DNA from 3 places in the Bacillus sp. 9.4 genome. Region 3 is predicted to be linked to each of the others. Evidence: predicted binding sites of a transcription regulator. Region 3 holds the regulator's gene; each other region holds the start of a gene.
What was found. Region 3 encodes Rex, which represses fermentation and respiration genes when NADH is low (regulators of the CRP and FNR family bind a similar motif). Its sites were predicted from a motif close to TTGTGAAATATTTCACAA; they were not measured.
Positions count from the first base shown of each region.

Region 1 (7,261 bases), on a different contig from region 3:
CCAATCCAGCCAAGAACAGGACTGACAAACGGGAACAGGTCTCCTGTTTTCGCCAATGCTAATCCAATTGAAGAGCTGAGCCCTGCGAAGTTGGCCAGATTGGCAAACCCCATCACGAAGCAGATCGTCATAATCGGCACCCACAGCTCTTTTCCTGTCTCCTTCAGGGAAGCAAAGGCATCCCGGGAGGAGAACTTTTTGCTGAACAGCCCTGTCACGATGACCGCCGCTAAAATCGCTGTACCAGTCGCTGACAGCAGATCAACTTTAAAGACTGCATCTAACGGCATGGCAGATGGCGCAATCGGCGGCATTTTCATAATTTGCTGATGCAGAAAAGGCATTTTGAACAGGAGCGTTGATTGATATAACAGCCCGCCTTCTTGGAAAAGCGCTTTGAAGGCAGGAAGGCTCCAAATGGTGATCGCCGCAGTTAAAATGTAGAAAGGAGACCACGCTTTCGCAATGTCAGCGGCACGGTATGCTTTTTTCTCACCAGCATCGCCGGCCCCTTCCTCGCGGTAAATCTCTTTCGGCTGCCATTTGCGGAGGAAGAGGGCAAGCCCGCCCATGCTGAATAAGGCAGCCAAAATGTTTGCTAATTCCGGCCCGAGCACCGCCATTGTCAGTGTCTGAACCGCTGTATACCCACCGCTCACAACCAGAAGAGCGGGCCATGTCTGTTTGATTCCTTTCATTCGGTCTAATAAGAATACAAGCAGGAATGGTATTAAAAATGAGATCATCGGCAGTGTCCACATTAATGTCCGAGACAGCTCAAGAGCAGACAAATCACCAATCTGCGCCCCTGTGATGACAGGAATCCCGATCGCCCCAAAGGCTCCGGAGGCGGCGTTTGCAATCAAGCAGAGCGCTGCCGCTTTTAACGGTTTAAAACCAAGTTCGACGAGCAGCGCCGCGCTAATCGCAATCGGAACACCAAAACCGGCAGCGCCTTCTAAAAACGCGTTAAAACAAAAACCAATTAATAATAGCTGTAATCGTTGGTCAGGCGAAATGCCGGCAATGCTGGACCGAATAATGGTAAATTTCCCGGTTTTCACTGCGATTTTATACAGCCACACCGCCATCAGGACGATGTAGCCAATGGGCCACAGCCCGCTCCCGATTCCTAACAAAACAGAAGAAATCGCTTTTTCAACCGGCATATGAAATGCCCAAACGGAGACGAAGAAACTGACGGCTAGGGTAAGAAATGCCGCAAGAATGCCTTTCATTTTCAAAACAGTTAAAGCCAAAAGAAAAAAGAGAATCGGAGTGAGCGCCACAAGTGCGCTCACATACTCGTTTCCAAACGGATCATACAACTGCTCCCACATTGACAATCAGCCCTTTACTCTAAAGTTGCGGTTAGTTGACTTTTTGTTCTGCAAAATGAGGTTTTAAAATGTTTTTAAGGACGCCGGCGCTGTGAAGGAACTGTTCTTTTTCTTTCTCGTTTAAGTTCAGCTCAGTGATACCTGCGATCCCTCCGCGATTCACGACAGCCGGCACACCGATGTACACGTCATCTGCACCGTATTGCCCGTCCAAATATGTGCTGACAGTTAATATGCTGTTTTCATTATGAAGAATGGCTTTTGTAATGCGAGCAAGACTCATCGCAACCCCATAATAAGTCGCGCCTTTTTTCTCAATGATATGGTAAGCTGCGTTTTTCACATCATCTACAATTTGGTCCAGCTCCTCTTGTTTGTAAGCATCGTTTTTCTCAACGAGTTCACTGACCGGCACACCGCCGACATTCGCGTGGCTCCAAACAGGAAGCTCTGTGTCGCCGTGCTCTCCGATAATATGCGCGTGCACGTTTTGAGGCGCTGCGCCAAAGTATTCGCTCAGCATGAAACGGAATCTCGCAGAATCTAGTGTTGTGCCGCTTCCGATCACCCGCTCTTTTGGCAGGCCGCTGAATTTCCATGTTGCGTAAGTCAGGATATCAACCGGATTTGTCGCGATTAAGAAAATGCCGTCAAATCCGCTCGCCATGACTTCACTGACGATGCCTTTGAAAATCTTCAAGTTCTTTTCTACTAATTCAAGGCGTGTCTCACCAGGTTTTTGGTTTGCTCCGGCGCAAATGCAGACAATATCAGCATCCTTGCAGTCTTCATATGTTCCGTAAGATGTTTTGACCGGTTGTGGCGCAAACGCCTTTCCGTGGTTTAAATCCATCACATCGCCCATTGCTTTTTCTTTATTTACATCAATGACCACAAGCTCATCTGTGATCCCTTGGTTAATTAACGCAAATGCATAACTGCTTCCAACAAAACCCGCTCCGATTAAAGCTACTTTATTTACATGTTTGTTCATCATTAATCATCCTTCCAGGGTATGTTTCTCTTTGATGTCTTTTTATTTGTGAAATATTTCACATTTATATTGTGCAACACTTCACAAACTTTTGCAAGGGAAAAGTTTTGTCTGATTTATGAACAAAAAAGAAACCATCATTGATGGTTTCTTTCGGTAAGTCCCGTCTAGCATTGCCCTCAATGAGGAAGAGAACCGCTTAAGCCCGAGTCATTATATAAGCCATTTTGCACGTAATCAAAGCCAGGCTGATTCTGACCGGGCACTTGGACACTGCCATTATTAAAAATCACTTTGGCGTTGGTTGTATCCGTGTCCGCAGGCAGCGTCAGCGTGTAAATTCCATCTGCATTTTTAGTCATTGGTTTTCCAGGCCAAGATCCGGTCAATTCAATTGCCCGGCCCCCATCATGTTTATAGATATAAGCATTTACCTGGCTCCAATGATTCGGATTTTGATAGCCGATGGTTTTGGCCGAAGCTGGATCTCTTTTAACAAAGCTGTATTCCTCGGCCCTCGTTACACCATCACTGTTCGTTCCTTTTAACATGATGGTGTATGTTTTGCCAAATGGATCTCCTTTTCCGATTGTGAATTGATCTCCATCCTTAAACGCTGTCTCTGGTCCATTATTGATTTGATAAACGGCTTTTGTTGTATTCGCATCTGCACGCAGGGTAATCGTCAGTTGATCATTGAAAGAATGTGTTACACCTGTTTTGTAATTCTCAAGGAAAACATGAGGCGCTTTTGCAATATCATCAGGATAAAGCACAGCCACAGATCTGGCATTGATCGTGCCTGTCAGTTTACCATCATTCACTTGAAATGAACCCGCCCCAGCTTTATTATCATACCTGCCATTAGGCAATTTTGTTGGCGTATTGATAGAAACAGAGGAAGAACCTGCATTTGCCAGCACAACGCCATGTGAGCCGCGCTGATTCATAAATATCTGGTTGTTTCCATTCGGGTTCGAGAGTTCCTCAGGCTGTCCAGCCATCACATTGTGAAATCTATTGACCGCAGTGATAGCCTGATCTTCAAATAAAGCACTCCCGCGATCGCCTATTTGGCTTTTCCCCGGGAATCTCACACCATTTCCGCCTCCCTCAGGTCTGGAAAAGAAAAGAGGCGTACTGCCTGAACGAGAAGCTATCACCGCCCAGCCTAAACGGATATCATCATCGCTCATCCATGTCGACTCTTCATCATCATTGGCATACGTATCATGCGACTCTACCCATGTCACTAGCTTGTCCGCAGACACATCAGATGCATAGTGGGAGATATTCGACACGCCCAGATTACGATTCTTTAAAGCGGACCTTATGGAATGCCCATAGTTAGACGCTGTCACATTCATATAATTCGCATATGCAGCATCTCTGGAGGCACTATCCTGCAGGATTTCTCCGTATTGGAACTCTGCAGCTGTATTTGTGATATTCGGCCAAAATTGACTGCCGTAACTCCCATCATCCGGAAGCTCTATATGTTTGGCGGCATCAAAACGAAAACCGTCTGCTCCATCATTCAATGCTCTTTCTAAGAACCGTTTCAGATAGGACTGTACTTGTGTATTTTGTGTATTCCAGTCATACAGCCCGAGCAATGAATTCTGCGTGACATCCCATCGATCAGACCAGTTTTTAATTTGTGTGTTTCCATGTGTCCAGTTTGGAATACTCTTAACCTCATTGGAAATCGCGGCATAATCACTGGTGGTATGATTGATGACCGCGTCAACAATGACCTTTATGCCATATTCTTCAGCGGCTGCACACATTTCTTTAAATTCTTGTTCAGTACCTAAGTAACGGTTGCCAATTTGGTACGATGTCGGCTGATAGAGCCAGTACCAGTTCGACATGCTTTTATCTCCTTGATTCCCTTCCTTTACTTGGTTAATCGGAGATGTCTGAATGGCTGTATATCCTGCATCATGAATATCCTTCATATTATGTTTTAACGTATTGAACGACCAATTCCATGCATGAAGAATGGTTCCGCTTTTGATCGACGGTGCTGTCAGCTCATTCGATTTGTTCGCCGTTTCAGCACTCGCAGCCGCCGGTCCTGCCAGAACCAAATGAAACAGCAATAAAAATCCAGCGAATAACGGCAGTAAAGAGGTTTTGAATCGTTTTGCAAACATTCTTGACACTCCTTATTTGATTTTTTGAAGACTTACTTCGGAGTCAAAAATCCCTCTTACTTCATTCTTCCGCTTCCTCCTTTCAAACCGATGTGAAGACTGGAGAATTTTGTCAACGCTTACATTTTAAATTATCACAATCACTCTATCAAAACAACTTGGCAGAGTGAATACAAATCAATGTTCCTATAAAAAAAGCTGCCCGAAACTATGAACGCTTCCCTCGCTTTCCAAACAAAAAAAAGAAACCATCTATTTTTCAAGATGATTTCTTTTTTATTTCTTCTTTTACCGCTCTTCTGTAAGCCAGCTTCACAATCACATACCGAAGCAGAAACAGAACGCCGCCGCAGACGATAAAAAGAAGAATCATTTTCAGCCAAGCGAAGAATGTATGGGGAATCCCCCTGTCGTACATCGTAAGCACCACTACCGCAAAGGCGACAGCAATTGATTCTATTCGCTGCTGCTTCACCCGTTTTTGCAGTTCTTCTTTGGTGTCTATTCTCGGCATGAGCATTCCGGATGCCGCAGCCCTGATGCAGTAATATAAGATAATGATGAACAAAAACACAAGGCTTGCAGCCCATTCTTTAAACGGAAATGCAAACATAATCCCGCGGATGATCACATCAAGCAGCGCAAATGCTCCCGCTATCATCCCAATCTCCGACCAGATTTTTTGTTCTTTTTCTTTTACTCTCTTATTTTTCCCATTCACGCCTGAAAGTCTATTACGCAGATTATTCATGACCTTCCTCCCGCACTTTTACGAATGGCTTATGGCTTACATGTTACAATAACAGCCTGCGCTTCTGCAATGAATAACTCAAAAGCCCGCCGTACAAGCCGGCGGGCAGCAATCGTTAAAACGGCCCCCAATTGATCATGACGCCGATCACGATAAAGACAAGCCCGATCAAGAACCAAATCAGAGCAAGCGGCACCATAAACCGCAGCCACTTGACATACGGAATACCGCTGGCGGCAAGCACCGCCATGAGAACGCCGGATGTCGGATTCACACAGTTGACGACCCCTTCTCCAAGCATAACTGCCTCCACCGCAACCTGTCTCGTGATTCCCATCAAATCAGCGAGCGGCGCCAGGATTGGAATAAATACAACGGCTTCGCCAGACCCTGAAGAGATGAGAAAATGAAGCAGCGCACTGGCGATATACATGCCGATTGCCCCGGCAATCGGGCTGAATCCGTCCAAAAGTGAAGCCAAAGCATTGACGACAGTATCGAGGAGCTTTCCATTTTCAAGGATAACGGAAATGCTTCGTGCCATCCCGACAATCAGCGCCCCGTATACAAGACTTTGGCAGCCCGTAATGAAGGTTTTGGCAATATCGTTCGCCGCAAGCCTGCCTATTAAACCGGCAAGGACAGAAATAAAAATAAATGTCGCAGCCATTTGGGAATCTGACCAGCCAAGCTTCAAAGCGCCGTATAAAAATCCGACAAGTGAGAGTCCCGCCACAGCCAAAATCAGCTTATGGCGAACGGTAAACGGCACTGACTGATCTTCTTCTTTACCGGCTTCGCCCATTCCTGCCGCAGGGAACCAATCTGTTCCTAACACACTGGCATCTTTTGATTTTTTTAATTTTCTCGTATACAAATAGATATAAATAATAGAAGACAGCAAAAAGCATATGTATATCAAAACTCGCAGGCCGATTCCAGAAAAAAGAGGGAGCTCCGCGATTGATTGTGATAAACCGAGCGGTGACGGTGATAATATGGTGGAGTTAAATCCAGCGTAGCAGCCGATGTAAATAACAGCGGCTCCCGCGACTGCGTCCCATTTTAAGGATCGTGCCACAATGAGGCCGATGGGGATAAAACCGATAACTGAATTCACGACAATCCCGGTTGTTCCGAGAATGGAGAACAATGCGCCGACAATACAAATAAATAATAATTGCTTTGTGCGGAATTTGCTGATGACATTGTAAATCAGGCCATTGATGGCACCCGTTTTTTCTAGAATAGCAATGGTGCCGCCTGTGAATAGAATCAGAAAGATGATGGGTGCTGATCCAACCATTCCATCCTGTAGAGAAGTAAAAAAGCTGATCAAGCTGACCGGAGACTGTTCAATGGAATGATAGCTTCCCGGAACAGCGGTCGTGACATCCCCCTTTGTCACGCGGTCAAATTCACCCGCCGGCACAATATATGAAGCGATTGCGCAAATGAAAGCAATCATAAATAAGAGGACATAGGCGTCAGGCATTTTAAATGTCATACGTTTTTTCTTAGGCTGTGTTTCGGCTGCTGGCATACTCATATTTCGATCCATCCCCTCTGTTTGAAAATATTAATTATTCTGAATAGTAGCAATATGTGCTATATTATATACAGCCTATCTTCCTGTTTCAATATAAATAAAGTAAAGAAGGTAAAAATTCATTCTGATAGAAGGAGGTATTTCTTACCATGCAAAAGCTTTCAGAAGACATGAAACAAACCATTATGGACATCTTCGAGCATCTGCACGCGAACCCTGAAGTCAGCTGGAAGGAATATGAGACAACTTCATTTTTGAAACAAAAGCTTGAGGATTTAGGGTGCCGGACGCGCACGTTTTCAGACTGCACCGGGGTTGTCGGCGAAATCGGCTCAGGCTCACCTGTTGTAGCGGTACGCGCTGATATTGACGCGCTGTGGCAGGAGGTTAACGGCACATTTCGCGCCAACCATTCCTGCGGACACGATTCACATATGACAATGGCATTGGGCACGTTAATGCTGCTCA
Region 1 covers NZ_JBVFMU010000005.1:137,883-145,143, reverse strand. Annotated here, with positions in the region: gene ACZ07B_RS18425 (L-lactate permease) at 1-1,340, opposite strand, end outside; gene ACZ07B_RS18420 (L-lactate dehydrogenase) at 1,372-2,337, opposite strand; gene amyE (alpha-amylase) at 2,514-4,493, opposite strand; partial or broken gene ACZ07B_RS18410 (DUF6773 family protein) at 4,702-5,244, opposite strand; gene ACZ07B_RS18405 (YfcC family protein) at 5,360-6,793, opposite strand; gene ACZ07B_RS18400 (M20 peptidase aminoacylase family protein) at 6,943-7,261, shown strand, end outside.
Region 1: a site for Rex is predicted at 2,381-2,398, ahead of ACZ07B_RS18420 (L-lactate dehydrogenase). Genes of this name have one in related genera too.

Region 2 (7,261 bases), on a different contig from region 3:
TCTGTTTTGATCGATTCCTCCATCTTTTGTACGTTGGGATCTTCAAGTCCCGTTATGTGGCCGCCCGCGAGATCATCCTCCCAGTTCGGTCCCCATTCGATATTCATGAAATCCCCCGTCAAGGACGATTTCGGGCGTGCTACTGGCTGGTGTTTTTTCTGCGGGCTGTTCGTTAATGTTTCATAATCATAGTTCCAGGGCTCATAGTAATCATCAATCGACGGCTGATTCGGATTATAGAAAAGGCCTGCAAGCCGATTGGTTTTCGAGCCCGATTTCAGCTCGAGCTTTCCTTTTTTCAATGTCCAGCCGCCTTTATATTTGTCCTGGTCCTCCCATTGCTTCGGGTAGCCGATGCCCGGCTTTGTTTCTACATTATTGAAGTACATATATTCCGCACCGGAACGGTTTGTCCACGTGTTTTTGCAAGTGACGCTGCACGTGTGGCAGCCGATGCATTTATCCAAGTTCATGACCATACCGATTTGCGCTTTAATCTTCAAGCCAATCGACCTCCTTCAGCTTGCGGATGACGACATTCAGGTCGCGCTGATTCCCCGTTGGGCCGTAATAGTTAAAGCCGTAGCTGAGCTGGGCGTAGCCCCCGATCATCTGTGTCGGCTTGACGTGAATCCTTGTCGGGCTGTTATGGGTGCCTCCGCGGTTATTTGTCAGTTTCGTGCCGGGCACGTTGATGTGGCGGTCCTGGGCATGGTGCATAAACGCCATTCCTTTAGGAATCCGATGAGACAAAACGGCTCTCGCGACGACTACGCCATTTCGGTTGAAGCATTCAATCCAATCGTTGTCTTTGATATCCGTATCCTCTGCATCATCTTTATTCATCCATACGGTCGGCCCGCCGCGGAACAGCGTCAGCATCGGCAGGGAATCAAAATACATGCTGTGGACGGACCATTTGTTATGCGGCGTCAAATAATTAAGGACGATTTCTTTTCCCTCTTGATCAGGCCGCTTGCTTAGAAACGGGCGGTGCTGGAGGATCGGTTTAAATGTCGCCATCGTTTCACCGAATTCCATCATCAGTTCATGATCGACATAATAGGATTGTCTGCCTGTCAGTGTCCGCCACGGGATTAATTTTTCAACATTCGTCGTAAACGGCGAATACCTGCGGCCTCCTTTTTCAGAGCCGGTAAATGCCGGAGACGTGATAACCGTTTTCGGCTGGGCTGTAATTTGTTCGAACGTAAAGCATTCTTCCTCGCGCTCTTCCGCCAGGTCTTTCAGCTTCAGGTTTGTGATGTTTTCAAGTGATTCCCATGCTTTTACGGCGACCTTTCCATTCGAAGTGGATGATAGGGTTAAAACCGCTTCTGCCGCCTGCTTTGCTTCACTTATATTTGGACATCCCTTTGCCACGCTGTCTGAGGTGATTTCTCCCAGTCTCTTTTTGAGTGATTCATATTCATCGGCTATTGACCAGCTCATCCCTTTTGTTCCGCTCGGCTTTAAAGCAGCGTTAGGACCGAGTGCGGTCATTTTATGAAAAATGTGTTTGTAATCCCGTTCAACGACTTGGATGTTCGGCATCGTTTTTCCCGGAATGGCTTCACATTCGCCCTTGCTCCAGTCATTGATTTTGCCGAATGGCTGGGCCAATTCCTGCATGGTGTCGTGGAGGAGCGGCGTCGCAACCACTTCTTTCACCGGCTCCATATTGACTTCTTCTGCCAGATCGGAAACGGCTTTTGACAGCGCCTTGAAAATATCCCAGTCTGACTTCGATTCCCACGGAGCTGAGATCGCCGGAGCAAATGGATGAATGAACGGATGCATATCTGTGCTGCTGAGATCGTGTTTTTCATACCATGTCGCCGCCGGCAGCACGATATCGGAATACAGCGCCGTACCCGCCATTCGAAAATCAAGATTGATTAATAAGTCGAGCTTTCCTTCCGGCGCCTGCTCCCGCCATTTGATTTCTTCTGGGCGGATGCTGTCGCAGTCGTCATTCATTAAACCGTTCGTTGTCCCCAGCAAATGCTTGAGAAAATATTCATGCCCTTTTCCTGAGCTTGAGATCAGATTTGCCCGCCATACAAAGAGATTCCTTGGGAAATTCACTTCATTGTCAGGATCTTCAATCGCGAATTTCAGTTTTTTCTCTTGGAGCTGTGAGGCCACGTACGCACCTACGTCTTCAGGTGTTGCTGCCCCTGCTTTTTCAGCTTCTTTATACAGATCGATGCCATTTTGATTGAAAGTCGGGTAAGACGGAAGCCACCCTAGCCGCGCGGCCAGCACATTGTAATCAGCGTGGTGCTTGTAGCGGGATGACGCAGCAATCGGCGATGCCAAATCACTGATCGGCTGGTCCTCATAACGCCACTGATCTGTCGCAAAGTAGAAAAATGAGGTGCCGTTTTGCAGCTTGGGCACGCCCTCCCAGTCCTTTGCAGTTGCAATCGTCTGCCACCCTTCAGCAGGTCGGAGCTTTTCCTGCCCCACGTAATGGGCCCAGCCTCCGCCGTTTACGCCTTGGGCGCCTACAAGTAAAACAAGATTTAACACCGCTCGGTAGATCGTGTCGGAGTTGAACCAGTGGTTAATGCCGGCCCCTACGATAATCATGGACCGGCCGTCTGTATCGATCGCATTTTGGGCAAACTCTCTGGCAATCTTAACGACAGCTTCTTTTTTGATTCCTGTCATTTGTTCCTGCCAGGCAGGCGTAAACGGCTCAGGGTCATCATAGGAGACAGCCGATCGTTCGCCGATGCCCCGGTTCACGCCGTAGTTAGCCAGTATCAAGTCAAACACGGTCGTGATGTACGTTTCTTCACCGTTCAGGTTCATTTTTTTAATAGGAAGATCCCGCTCGAGCACTTTGTTTCCGTCATTTGAAAAATACGGGATGCGCACCGTGCCGATTTCGTCCTCTATTCCCAGCACAGAGAGACGGGGTTCAATCGGTTCCCCGGTTTCTTCATCAATCATGTGCAGGTTCCATTTCTGCTGCCCGTCCCAGCGCGAGCCCATTGTCCCTTGGGGTATGGCAAATGAACTTGTCTGTTCATCCCAAACCGCAGGCTTCCACTGATCATGCTTTGTCTTCCGCCCGATGTCCTTCGCATGCAGAAACCGTCCCGCTGTGTATACGCCATTTTCTTTTGACAGAGTGACGAGAAATGGAAAATCAGTGTATTGATTCGCGTACTCAATAAAACGTTCAGTTTCTTGGTTCACGTAAAATTCCTGCAGAATAACGTGACCCATCGCCATCGCAAGCGCCCCGTCAGTCCCTTGGCGAATACTCAGCCAGTCATCCGCGAACTTTGAGGATTCCGCAAAATCTGGACTGATCGAAATGACCTTAGCGCCTTTATAGCGGGCCTCCGCCAAAAAATGCGCGTCAGGCGTTCTCGTTAACGGAACGTTGGAGCCCCATGTGATAATATAGCCGGAATTGTACCAATCACTGCTTTCCGGAACGTCCGTCTGGTCACCCCAAATTTGCGGGGATGCTGGAGGAAGATCCGCATACCAGTCATAAAAACTGAGCATAGGGCCTCCGATTAACGACATAAACCGGGAGCCTGATGCGTGGCTGATCATGGACATGGCCGGAATCGGAGAAAAACCGACGTTTCGGTCAGGCCCGTATTTCATCACTGTATACAGCAGAGAGGCTGAAATCAGCTTCAGCACCTCCGGCCATTCAGCGCGCACAAAACCGCCTTTCCCTCTCGCCTGTTTATAGGACTTCGCTTTTTCAGGGTTTTCGACGATCGATTTCCAGGCTTCCAATGGATTTTGATGCGTCTGCAATGCCTCCCGCCACAAATTGATCAGCACACCGCGCACGTATGGATATTTCACACGGAGCGGGCTGTAGATATACCATGAAAAACTGGCCCCCCGCGGGCAGCCTCTCGGTTCAAAATCAGGCATATCCGGGCCTGTTGATGGATAATTCAAATTTTGCCCTTCCCACGTGACAATTCCGTTTTTCACATAAATATTCCAGCTGCAAGACCCTGTACAGTTGACGCCGTGGGTGGAGCGAACGACTTTGTCGTACTGCCATCTGTTTCTGTATACATTCTCCCAATCGCGATCCTCGCGGGTAGTTTGGCTATGTTTATTTGAATGGTGTTCGATAGGAGAGAAATAATTCAATCTCCTAAACAACGGACTCATTTTCTTTTTCTTCATGAGAGTTCACTCCTTCCGAGTCAGGTGATGCTAAGTTCACTATAAACAGAGACAGCGCGTTTCCTTGTGAACTATGTCACACACTCTGCTTTTTTCACAAAATGTTCACACAAAGGAGAAGGAAGGATTTTCACAAGATGTGAGGAAGGCTGCGTTCAGGCAGGACGCTTGGGTCATTAGCCGCCTTTCATTCAAAGATCAAAAAAAACCGGCTCTATTTAAGAACCGGGCTCGGCGTTTTCATCCTGTGATGTATGCAGATACCGCAAAAATAATTGATAGGAACAAAAAACATTTTGCTGAAGCATAACCAAAAAGTTCATTTGCAGCTGCGGATGATAAGACATCATTTTCTTAAATATGTAATATGGGATGTTGAGAATCAGAATGTCTGAAGTGGCATTGACTGAGATAAAGGGCGATAAATAAAGCCCGCCTTTTTCATCAATCGGAAACACATCGCCTTTTTCCCACAGCGCAACGGTTTTCGACCCTTCAGGGAGCCTTGTGTCCATAAAACGGACACTGCCTTTTAATACAATATAAACAGATTGAGAATGAAGAAAAGATGGAGACTGATCACATGAACCGCGGATAAACGTGCCGTTTTTCAGCAAGGTTTCGACAATGGATAGAGGCACTTCATTAAACATAGGAAGTTGTTTCAGAAATAATAAATAGTCACACTGATTCATAGGAAAACCTCCTGTGCTAAGGATAGCTTTAGTGTAGCTCGACTGAGCCTGTACAGCAGTGATGTATTTCACAGCCTGTATGATGAATGTCACTTATCAGGAGGGTGAATGCATTTATAATGAAAGAAAAAAGGAGGATTTCGATGAAGGCGCTGATTCCGAAGCAGCACGGGGCGTGGGCGATGCTGCTGATCCCATTTTTACTCGGCATGGTCAAGGGAGGCCCCGTTATTTGGCATATTCCGCTCTTCCTTGGTTGGCTTTTCCTATACTTAGCGGTTTATCCCGTTACGCTTGCCTTAAAAAAGAAACAAAGCAAACCATATCAAAAGTGGATGTGTTATTACGGTTTTCCCGCCTGCTGCTTTTTGATGATCTCGGTCTTTCATAAGCCGCCTCTCATCTGGGTGGGCGTTTCTTTACTGCCGCTGTTTCTCATACATATGTATTTTGCCCGCAGAAAAAACGAACGAGCCTTATTGAATGATGTTGCAGGTGTCTTGTTCTTTTGTTCGGGCGGGTTTGCGAGCTGCTGGCTGGGGATGGGAACCCTTGACGGCTGGGCTTGGTTTATTTTCTTGCAGTCTGCTTTATTTTTTATCGGGAGTTCCTTTTATGTGAAATCGGTGATCCGCGAGAGAAAAAACAGGGCATTTGCATACTGGTCATGGGGATATCACCTGCTGCTCCCCTTTTTATCCGCTCTTTTCGGAGCAGGATGGGCGTTTCTCGCTTTTATCCCGAGCAGCTTGCGGGCATGGTTTTTTCATGGAAGGGATTGGCCCGTAAAAACGATTGGCATTCTGGAAATCGTGAATGCCTGCTTCTTTCTTGCCGTCATGTGCCTGTTTATCACAAGGTAAAAAAACAAGGACACCACTGTCCTTGTTTTTTCAGTCAATATTGCAAATCTCCAGCGGGCAATTTTCACACTCAATCTCACATCGTAAATAGTCCCGCTTGTGCAAAATAATTTTTCCGGATTCGTCTATCGAAATAACCCCTTTTTTGCGGAGATCTCCCAGCATACGGTTGATGCTTTCCCGTGCAGCCGCGCAAAACTTTGCCAAATCCTGATTTGTCAGGACAATGTTAATCAGAATGCCGTCGCTTCGCTCCACTCCGTAGCTGTTTGATAAACGGATAAGAGTGGAATAGAGCGCCCCCTTTTTGCCATGAAGAAGCAGATCCCTGATTTTGGACTGAATCTTCCGGAGGTGCGTGCTCATCCATTTCATGAACTCAAATGTCAAAGCGCCATTTTGGATTAATTCTTTTTCCAGCTTATTTTTATTAATGACGAGCACCTCGCCATCCTCTAGCACTTTTGCACTGAGCATATACCTCGGTTCTTCAGTGAAAAGTGTTAATTCTCCGACGATATCATGCTTTTGGCAGATTCTAAGCGTCAGGTCTTTTCCGTCAGATGTCAGCTTGCCGATTTCAATGAGTCCTGATTGAATCAGATAAAGCTCTTCTGCATCCATTCCTTCTCGAAACAAATACGTGTGTTTTTCCATTTTTCTTTTCGTGCTGATCGATTCCAGCAATTCATGCAGATCGCTGGATATAAGATCACTATCAGATGGTCGAACAGAGAGAAAATTCATGAGCTCACCTCGAAGAAAGTCACGTTGTGTGTTTATTGTAACGTGAATTGATTTGTACCCATCGAGAAAAAACTAACAATCTTGTGAATGCCCCAGTGTTAGTTGATGCTCTGGCTGTTTCTCTCCGTGTGTGTTTTCATTCTTTCCTGCCAATACATCCATATGACAAGGACAAAACTGGCTAACGCCACCTCTGAAAGCGCCATAAACCCGATCGCGTACTGGCCTGTTGCCTGAAATACACTCGCCAATATGAGAGGAGGAAAAAAGCCGCCTAATCCGCCCATGGCAGACACAATCCCATTGGCAATCCCCGCTTGCTTCGAAAAATAGAAAGGCACCAGTTTAAAAACAGTCCCGTTTCCTATGCCTGAGCAGACGGCCACGGTTAATGATCCAAACGTATAAAGGCCGATTGTCGGCGAGAACGATAGGATAATGCCTGATAATGTAAGCCCGGCAAAAACAAACATCAAGATGCGGAGCGGGCTCATTTTATCAGCCAGGAATCCGCCTGCAGGCCTGAGCAGCGTAGAAACCGCAATAAAGCCAGCCGTCCTCAAGCCGGCATCTGCAGGATTCAGCCCAAAATGCTCCACCAGAAAGTTCGGCAGATAGATAGTGAAGGCGACAAAGGCACCGAACGTAATAAAATAAAACAGGCTCAGAAACCATAGCACATGATTTCGGTAAACGGCTTTGATTTGAGTCTTAACAGAAACTTTGACCTTCTTCTCATGCCTGTCGCCAAACAACACGTGCAGTAAGGCAAAGACA
Region 2 covers NZ_JBVFMU010000003.1:713,818-721,078, forward strand. Annotated here, with positions in the region: gene narH (nitrate reductase subunit beta) at 1-503, opposite strand, end outside; gene ACZ07B_RS15645 (nitrate reductase subunit alpha) at 493-4,179, opposite strand; gene arfM (Crp/Fnr family transcriptional regulator ArfM) at 4,398-4,874, opposite strand; gene ACZ07B_RS15655 (YwiC-like family protein) at 5,018-5,737, shown strand; gene fnr (fumarate/nitrate reduction transcriptional regulator Fnr) at 5,768-6,484, opposite strand; gene narK (nitrate transporter NarK) at 6,583-7,261, opposite strand, start outside.
Region 2: a site for Rex is predicted at 4,244-4,261, ahead of ACZ07B_RS15645 (nitrate reductase subunit alpha). Genes of this name have one in related genera too.

Region 3 (7,261 bases):
CGCTTCTTATCGGAGTGAATGCCGCTAAAGCATTGAGCTTTGCATATAACATTCCGTTAGTAGGCGTTCATCATATAGCCGGTCATATATACGCGAACCGTCTTGTAGAAGACATCGTGTTCCCGGCACTGGCATTGGTCGTTTCAGGAGGCCATACAGAACTGGTTTATATGAAGGAACATGGATCATTTGAAGTCATTGGGGAAACCCTTGATGATGCGGCAGGAGAAGCCTACGACAAAGTGGCGCGGACGATGGGATTGCCATATCCGGGTGGACCGCAAATTGACAAGCTAGCTGAAAAAGGGAATGACAATATTCCGCTTCCTCGCGCATGGCTTGAAGAAGGCTCTTACAACTTCAGCTTTAGCGGATTGAAGTCTGCGGTGATCAATACGCTTCATAATGCATCCCAAAAAGGGCAAGAGATTGCTCCGGAAGATTTGTCTGCCAGTTTCCAAAATAGTGTGATCGATGTCTTGGTAACCAAAACGGCGCGCGCGGCAAAGGAATTTGATGTCAAACAGGTCCTTTTAGCCGGAGGAGTAGCTGCAAACAGAGGCCTCAGAGCTGCATTAGAAAAGGAATTTGCCCAGCATGAAGGGATTACGCTTGTCATTCCTCCATTAGCTTTATGCACGGATAATGCTGCGATGATTGCTGCTGCTGGTACAATTGCTTTTGAAAAAGGAATTCGCGGTGCATATGATATGAATGGCCAGCCCGGCCTTGAATTGACTTCTTATCAAAGTCTCACGAGATAATAGCGTGAGACTTTTTATCTGTTTGTTATTAACAGACAATTCACAATTTATCCACATATCTGTGAGTAATTATAGAGATATTGATGGATAAAGGGCTGAGGTCACTGTTAATAAAGTGGATAAATTCAGAATATTTTGTGGATAGTGTGTATAAAGCGCTTACTTTGTTTATTTATTAGGGGATGTTCTGTGGATAAAAAGCACCTCTAAAAAGAGGTGCTTGACTTTTTTAATCTTCTTCTGTGGATAGTTCTTCCCATTCGGACAAAAGAGATTCCAGCTCCTGATTAAGCTTCTCATTGTCTGCATGGATAGCTTGTACTTTTTCATGATCCTGATAGACTTCAGGGTCACATAGCAATTCATCATTGCGGCTAATGTTCTCTTCAATGGTTTGAACAGTGGTTTCAATTTCTTCAATCCGACGGAGTCGTTGGCGCTCTTTCTTTTTCCATTCTTTTTCTTCCTCGTAGGAACGTTTGGAGTCAGACTTCACTGTAGCTGGCGTTTTATCAGTTTCCTCTTGCTGATTCATTTTCTCCAATTCAAGCTGCTCTGTTTTTTTCTCTGTATAATAATCGTAATCTCCCAGATACTCCTCTATATGGCTTGAAGAAAGCTCCAATACTCTTGTGGCGATTCTGTTAATAAAATATCTGTCATGTGAGACAAATAACAGTGTGCCTGGATAATCAATCAGCGCGTTTTCGAGAACTTCTTTGCTGTCTAAATCCAGATGGTTCGTCGGTTCATCAAGGATGAGAAAGTTGGCTTTTTGAAGCATCAGCTTAGCTAGAGCCAATCTTGCTTTTTCGCCTCCGCTCAGTGAATGAACTGGTTTCAGCACATCATCTCCGGAGAATAAGAAATTTCCGAGACACGTTCTGATTTCTTTTTCTGGGAGCCCGGGGTACTCGTCCCACAGCTCATCAAGGACACGTTTAGAGGAAGTCAACTCAGCCTGTTCCTGATCATAATAGCCGACACTGACATTTGAGCCGTATGAGATCGTTCCTTGATCTGGTTTTAGGGTGTCTATCAATGTTTTCAGTAATGTCGATTTACCAATTCCGTTAGGGCCGACAAGCGCTGCGCTTTCTCCTCTTGTGAGCATGAATGACACTTCTGTTAAAAGCGGCGGCTGGTTTTTATAGCTGATTGTGAGATCCTGAACACGAAGGACTTCATTTCCGCTCTGTTTTGTAATATCAAAATGAAAGTTTGCAGATTTTTCATCGCCAAGCGGTTTTGACATGACTTCCATTCGCTCAAGCTGCTTTCTGCGGCTTTGCGCCCTTTTGGTGGTAGAGGCTCTCGCCAGATTTCGGTCTACGAAGTCCTGCAGCTTTGCAATCTCGTCCTGCTGCTTTTCATACATTTTAAGATCTTTTTCATACTGCGCGGCTTTTTGGTCGAGATAAGCGCTGTAGTTGCCGTGATACTTTTTGCTTTCTGCTCTTGATACCTCGTACACCTGGTTTACTACTTTGTCCAAAAAGTAGCGGTCATGCGAAACGATGAGGATGGCGCCTGAATAGCCTTGTAAATAATGCTCAAGCCAGGTAAGCGTATCAATATCCAGATGGTTTGTCGGCTCATCGAGAATGAGCAAATCAGGCTGTGTTAACAGAAGCTTACCTAAAGCCAGTCTTGTTTTCTGGCCTCCGCTGAGGCTTTGAACCTGTGTAGAATCGTCAAAATGGCTGAAGCCGAGACCATGCAGCACAGATCTTACATCCGCTTCATATTGATAGCCGCCTTTATCTTTGAATTCCTGCTGAAGGCGGTCGTAGGTTTTCATGATGCTTTCTAATTCACCCGGGTCAGCTGCCGCCATTTTTTCTTCCATAGCCCGCATTTCCTTTTCCATTGCTTTTAAGTGGTCAAAAACAGTCAGCAGCTCTTCTTTTATGGTAAGCTTAGAATCCAAGCCAGTATGCTGGGCGAGATATCCCATTGTAATATCTTTCGGTTTAATAATTTCGCCCTTTTCATACGAAAGCTGGCCTGCGATAATTTTAAGGAGCGTGGATTTTCCGGCGCCATTTCTTCCTACAATGGCGATGCGATCACGATTTCTGACTTCCAGCTTTATATTGTTTAAAATAGTATCAGCACCAAATGATTTGGACAGCTGATTAACTTGTAAGATCATCATATTATTTCACCTCTGCTATAATAAGTTAAGTGTAGCTTATGAACCAGAAGTCAGCAAACAATACATTGGCCATATAAGACATAGAGAAGAAAATAGTGTATGATCTGTTTAAGGAGCGTTTTAATATGAATGGATTTTCTCATTTTAATGAACAGGGCAGAGCCCAGATGGTGGATATTAGCGAAAAATCTTCGACTGTCCGTACTGCGGCGGCTGTTTCAAGCGTACACATGAAGAATGAAGTGTACGAGAAAATACAAAGTCACGATATCGGCAAAGGAGATGTACTGGCTGTCGCACAGGTGGCAGGCATTATGGCCGCAAAGCAAACGTCGAATATCATTCCGATGTGCCATCCGCTTTCATTGAGCGGGGTAGATATATCGTTTGACTGGAAAATAAAAGAAGCAGAAGTTATACTTCATATAAAAGCACAGGTCAAAACGAAAGGGAGTACAGGTGTGGAAATGGAAGCGCTCACTTCTGCATCGGTGTGCGCTCTTACCGTTTACGATATGTGCAAGGCCCTTGATAAGGGAATGGTCATCGGCCCTACTTTCTTGCTGGAGAAGACAGGCGGGAAAAACGGTGACTTTAAAAGAGAACTATCCGAGTATAATTTGGAGGACCAAAAATGAATAAGGATCAATCAAAAATTCCGCAGGCGACGGCGAAACGGCTGCCGCTTTACTATCGCTTTTTAAAGAATCTGCATGCGTCAGGAAAACAGCGTGTATCATCCGCTGAACTCAGTGATGCCGTAAAGGTTGATTCTGCCACGATTCGGAGGGATTTTTCCTATTTTGGAGCTCTTGGCAAAAAAGGATACGGATATAATGTGGATTATTTGCTGTCTTTTTTCCGAAAAACGCTTGATCAGGATGAAATGACAGACGTCATCTTGATTGGTGTCGGGAACTTGGGAACGGCATTTCTTCACTATAATTTCACAAAAAATAATAACACAAAAATTTCTATGGCTTTTGATATAAATGAGAGTAAAATAGGAACTGAGGTAGGCGGCGTGCCCGTCTATAACCTTGATGACCTTGAACAACACGTAAAAGATGAATCAGTTGCCATTCTTACAGTGCCTGCAGTTGCCGCTCAATCCATTACAGACAGATTGGTCGCATTAGGAATCAAGGGAATCCTTAATTTTACGCCGGCCCGTTTGAATGTGCCGGAACACATTCGAATTCATCATATAGATTTAGCAGTTGAGCTTCAGTCACTGGTTTATTTTTTGAAGCATTATTCAGTTTTAGAGGAAATCGAATAGAGGGAAAGGAGGAGCCCAAATATGCCGATCGGTCCTGGAAGCCTTGCTGTTATCGCAATCGTTGCTCTGATTATCTTCGGTCCCAAAAAGCTGCCTGAATTGGGGAAAGCAGCGGGAGACACACTTCGTGAATTCAAAAACGCTACTAAAGGATTAACGAGTGATGAAGAGGAAAAAAAGAAAGAAGATCAGTAAGTTAGGATGACACGAATGAAAGTGAATCAAATGTCGCTGCTGGAGCATATTGCTGAGCTTCGAAAACGGTTGCTGATTGTAGCGCTGGCGTTTGTCGTTTTCTTTATTGCTGGATTTTTTTTAGCAAAGCCGATTATTGTGTATCTGCAAGAAACAGATGAAGCGAAGCAGCTTACGCTTAACGCGTTTAACCTGACAGACCCGCTTTATGTGTTTATGCAATTTGCGTTTATCATTGGCATAGTCTTGACCTCGCCGGTTATTCTTTATCAGCTTTGGGCTTTTGTGAGCCCGGGCCTCTATGAGAAAGAGCGCAAAGTAACGCTCAGCTACATTCCGATCTCTATTTTGCTGTTTTTAGCGGGCTTATCTTTTTCATATTATATTTTATTTCCTTTTGTTGTTGATTTTATGAAGCGGATTTCTCAGGACTTGAATGTCAATCAGGTGATCGGAATTAATGAATATTTTCATTTTCTTCTGCAGCTGACGATTCCGTTTGGACTGCTGTTCCAAATGCCGGTCATCCTCATGTTTTTGACCAGGCTCGGAATTGTGACACCGATGTTCTTGGCGAAAATCAGAAAGTATGCGTATTTTACGCTGCTGGTGATCGCAGCCCTGATTACACCGCCTGAGCTTCTGTCCCATATGATGGTCACAGTCCCGCTTTTGATTTTATATGAAATCAGTATCCTTATATCGAAGGCCGCTTATCGGAAAGCACAGAAAAGCAGTTCAGCCGATCAGGACGTGTCTTCCGGACAATAATAAAAAATCCATTTCTCATGAGAGAAATGGATTCAGCGTGTTGACAAACCCCCGCATTTGTTGTCAAGCCTGTGCGTTGGTGCTCACGAATGAAAACATTCGCTCCGCTCCAATGCTCGCCTTTCCTAGACTTCAAGGGTTTTCAATCACGCTGAAAATGACAAAATCCTAAAACGAAAGCCGTTTTAGGATTTAATTTGAATCCATTTCTCATTCAGAAATGGATTTTCTTTATTTTTGGTTCTTTTTGATTTTAAATGAAAAGGCGAACATCTTAAAAGAAATGCTGATGTTGTAAGCGGCGAACACCATCAGCAGGATGGAGTAAAATGACCACATGCTGCCTGGCGAGCTTGCGGCAAGATAAGTAAAGATGCACCCTACGGCAAAGTAGATCATTCCCCAAACTACCGGGTTTCTCATAAAAATAATCCTCCAATAATCAATTGCATTTGTGTGCTCTGCTGTTCAAGGTAATTCCGAACAGGCTCAAGCTGCATGATGACGACGAATGTATTCATCATTAAATGGGCGAAAATCGGCACCCATATCCGTTTTGTTCTGGCATATAAAAAGGCAAAGGTAAAGCCCATTGCTGTATATAGAAGAAGATGCTTCAAATCAGCGTGAACAATACCGAAAATAACCGAGCTGATCAGTCCTGCAAAAAAGAAATTCGTTTTTTCGTACAGCGCGCCGAAAATGATTTTTCTGAAGATGATTTCTTCTAATATAGGCCCGACGATGGAAGAAACGATAATCATGAGCGGGACTGCCTGAATGACATCCAGAATCGCTTGTGTATTTTCTGATTCTCTTCCGATGCCAAAAACATAATATTCAATAGAGCCTGCTATTCCTTGAGAGAAAAGGGCAATGAAAAAACCGGCTATCGCCCAAAGGATAGAAAGTCCGATTGAGTCCTTCTGTCCGTTTCGCAGCGTTTCTTTCGGAACGGTTCTCAGAATGAGCAGAACAACAACGAGACAGGCGATAAAGCTGATAACGGACCATAATCCTTGTGCATGCAGCATATTTTCATCTGTAGGCTGTCCTCCGGCATAACCGAATTTAAATAACAAGGGAATCGCGATTAATGCGGAAAACTGCATGATGATATATGTCAAAATAATAAACCAATACTGTTTTCTCAAATGGTATGTACTCCTTTGTTAAGTGGGTTTCGTTCATCTACAGCTATTGTAACATAATCGGTACGGGGGTGAAAAAGCTAACGGAAAAGGGAGCGGAAAAGAATGATGTAAGCGTGAAAAAATTTTTATCTTATCACTTGAAATTGGAAGGGAGATTCTTTATTATAAGAATTGTGTTAGCACTCTTTAGTGCTGAGTGCTAAAATTACATATTCATACTATTGAGGAGGTTATTACATTGTTAAAGCCATTAGGTGATCGCGTTGTCATTGAACTCGTAGAATCTGAAGAAAAAACTGCCAGCGGAATTGTGTTGCCGGATTCTGCAAAAGAAAAACCGCAAGAAGGCAAAATCGTGGCAGCTGGTTCAGGTCGCGTGTTAGAAAGCGGAGAGCGCGTTGCTTTAGAAGTAAAAGAGGGCGACCGCATTATCTTCTCAAAATACGCAGGTACTGAAGTGAAATACGAAGGTACTGAATACTTAATCTTACGTGAAAGCGACATTTTAGCTGTTATTGGCTAATTCTTAAATAAACAATACTTAAAACATTTGAGGAGGTCTTGTAAACATGGCAAAAGAAATTAAGTTTAGTGAAGAAGCTCGCCGCGCAATGCTTCGCGGTGTCGATGCACTTGCTGATGCTGTTAAAGTAACTTTAGGACCAAAAGGACGCAACGTGGTTCTAGAGAAAAAATTCGGTTCTCCGTTAATCACAAATGACGGTGTAACAATCGCTAAAGAAATCGAGCTAGAAGACGCGTTTGAAAACATGGGTGCTAAGCTTGTTGCTGAAGTAGCCAGCAAAACAAACGACGTTGCCGGTGACGGTACAACAACTGCAACAGTTCTTGCGCAAGCAATGATCCGTGAAGGCCTTAAAAACGTAACAGCAGGCGCTAACCCTGTAGGCGTGCGTAAAGGGATGGAACAAGCTGT
Region 3 covers NZ_JBVFMU010000012.1:3,129-10,389, forward strand. Annotated here, with positions in the region: gene tsaD (tRNA (adenosine(37)-N6)-threonylcarbamoyltransferase complex transferase subunit TsaD) at 1-764, shown strand, start outside; gene ACZ07B_RS22100 (ABC-F family ATP-binding cassette domain-containing protein) at 994-2,922, opposite strand; gene moaC (cyclic pyranopterin monophosphate synthase MoaC) at 3,048-3,560, shown strand; gene ACZ07B_RS22110 (redox-sensing transcriptional repressor Rex) at 3,557-4,204, shown strand; gene tatAY (sec-independent protein translocase protein TatAY) at 4,226-4,399, shown strand; gene tatC (twin-arginine translocase subunit TatC) at 4,406-5,170, shown strand; gene ACZ07B_RS22125 (YdiK family protein) at 5,402-5,593, opposite strand; gene ACZ07B_RS22130 (CPBP family intramembrane glutamic endopeptidase) at 5,590-6,324, opposite strand; gene groES (co-chaperone GroES) at 6,563-6,847, shown strand; partial or broken gene groEL (chaperonin GroEL) at 6,894-7,261, shown strand, end outside.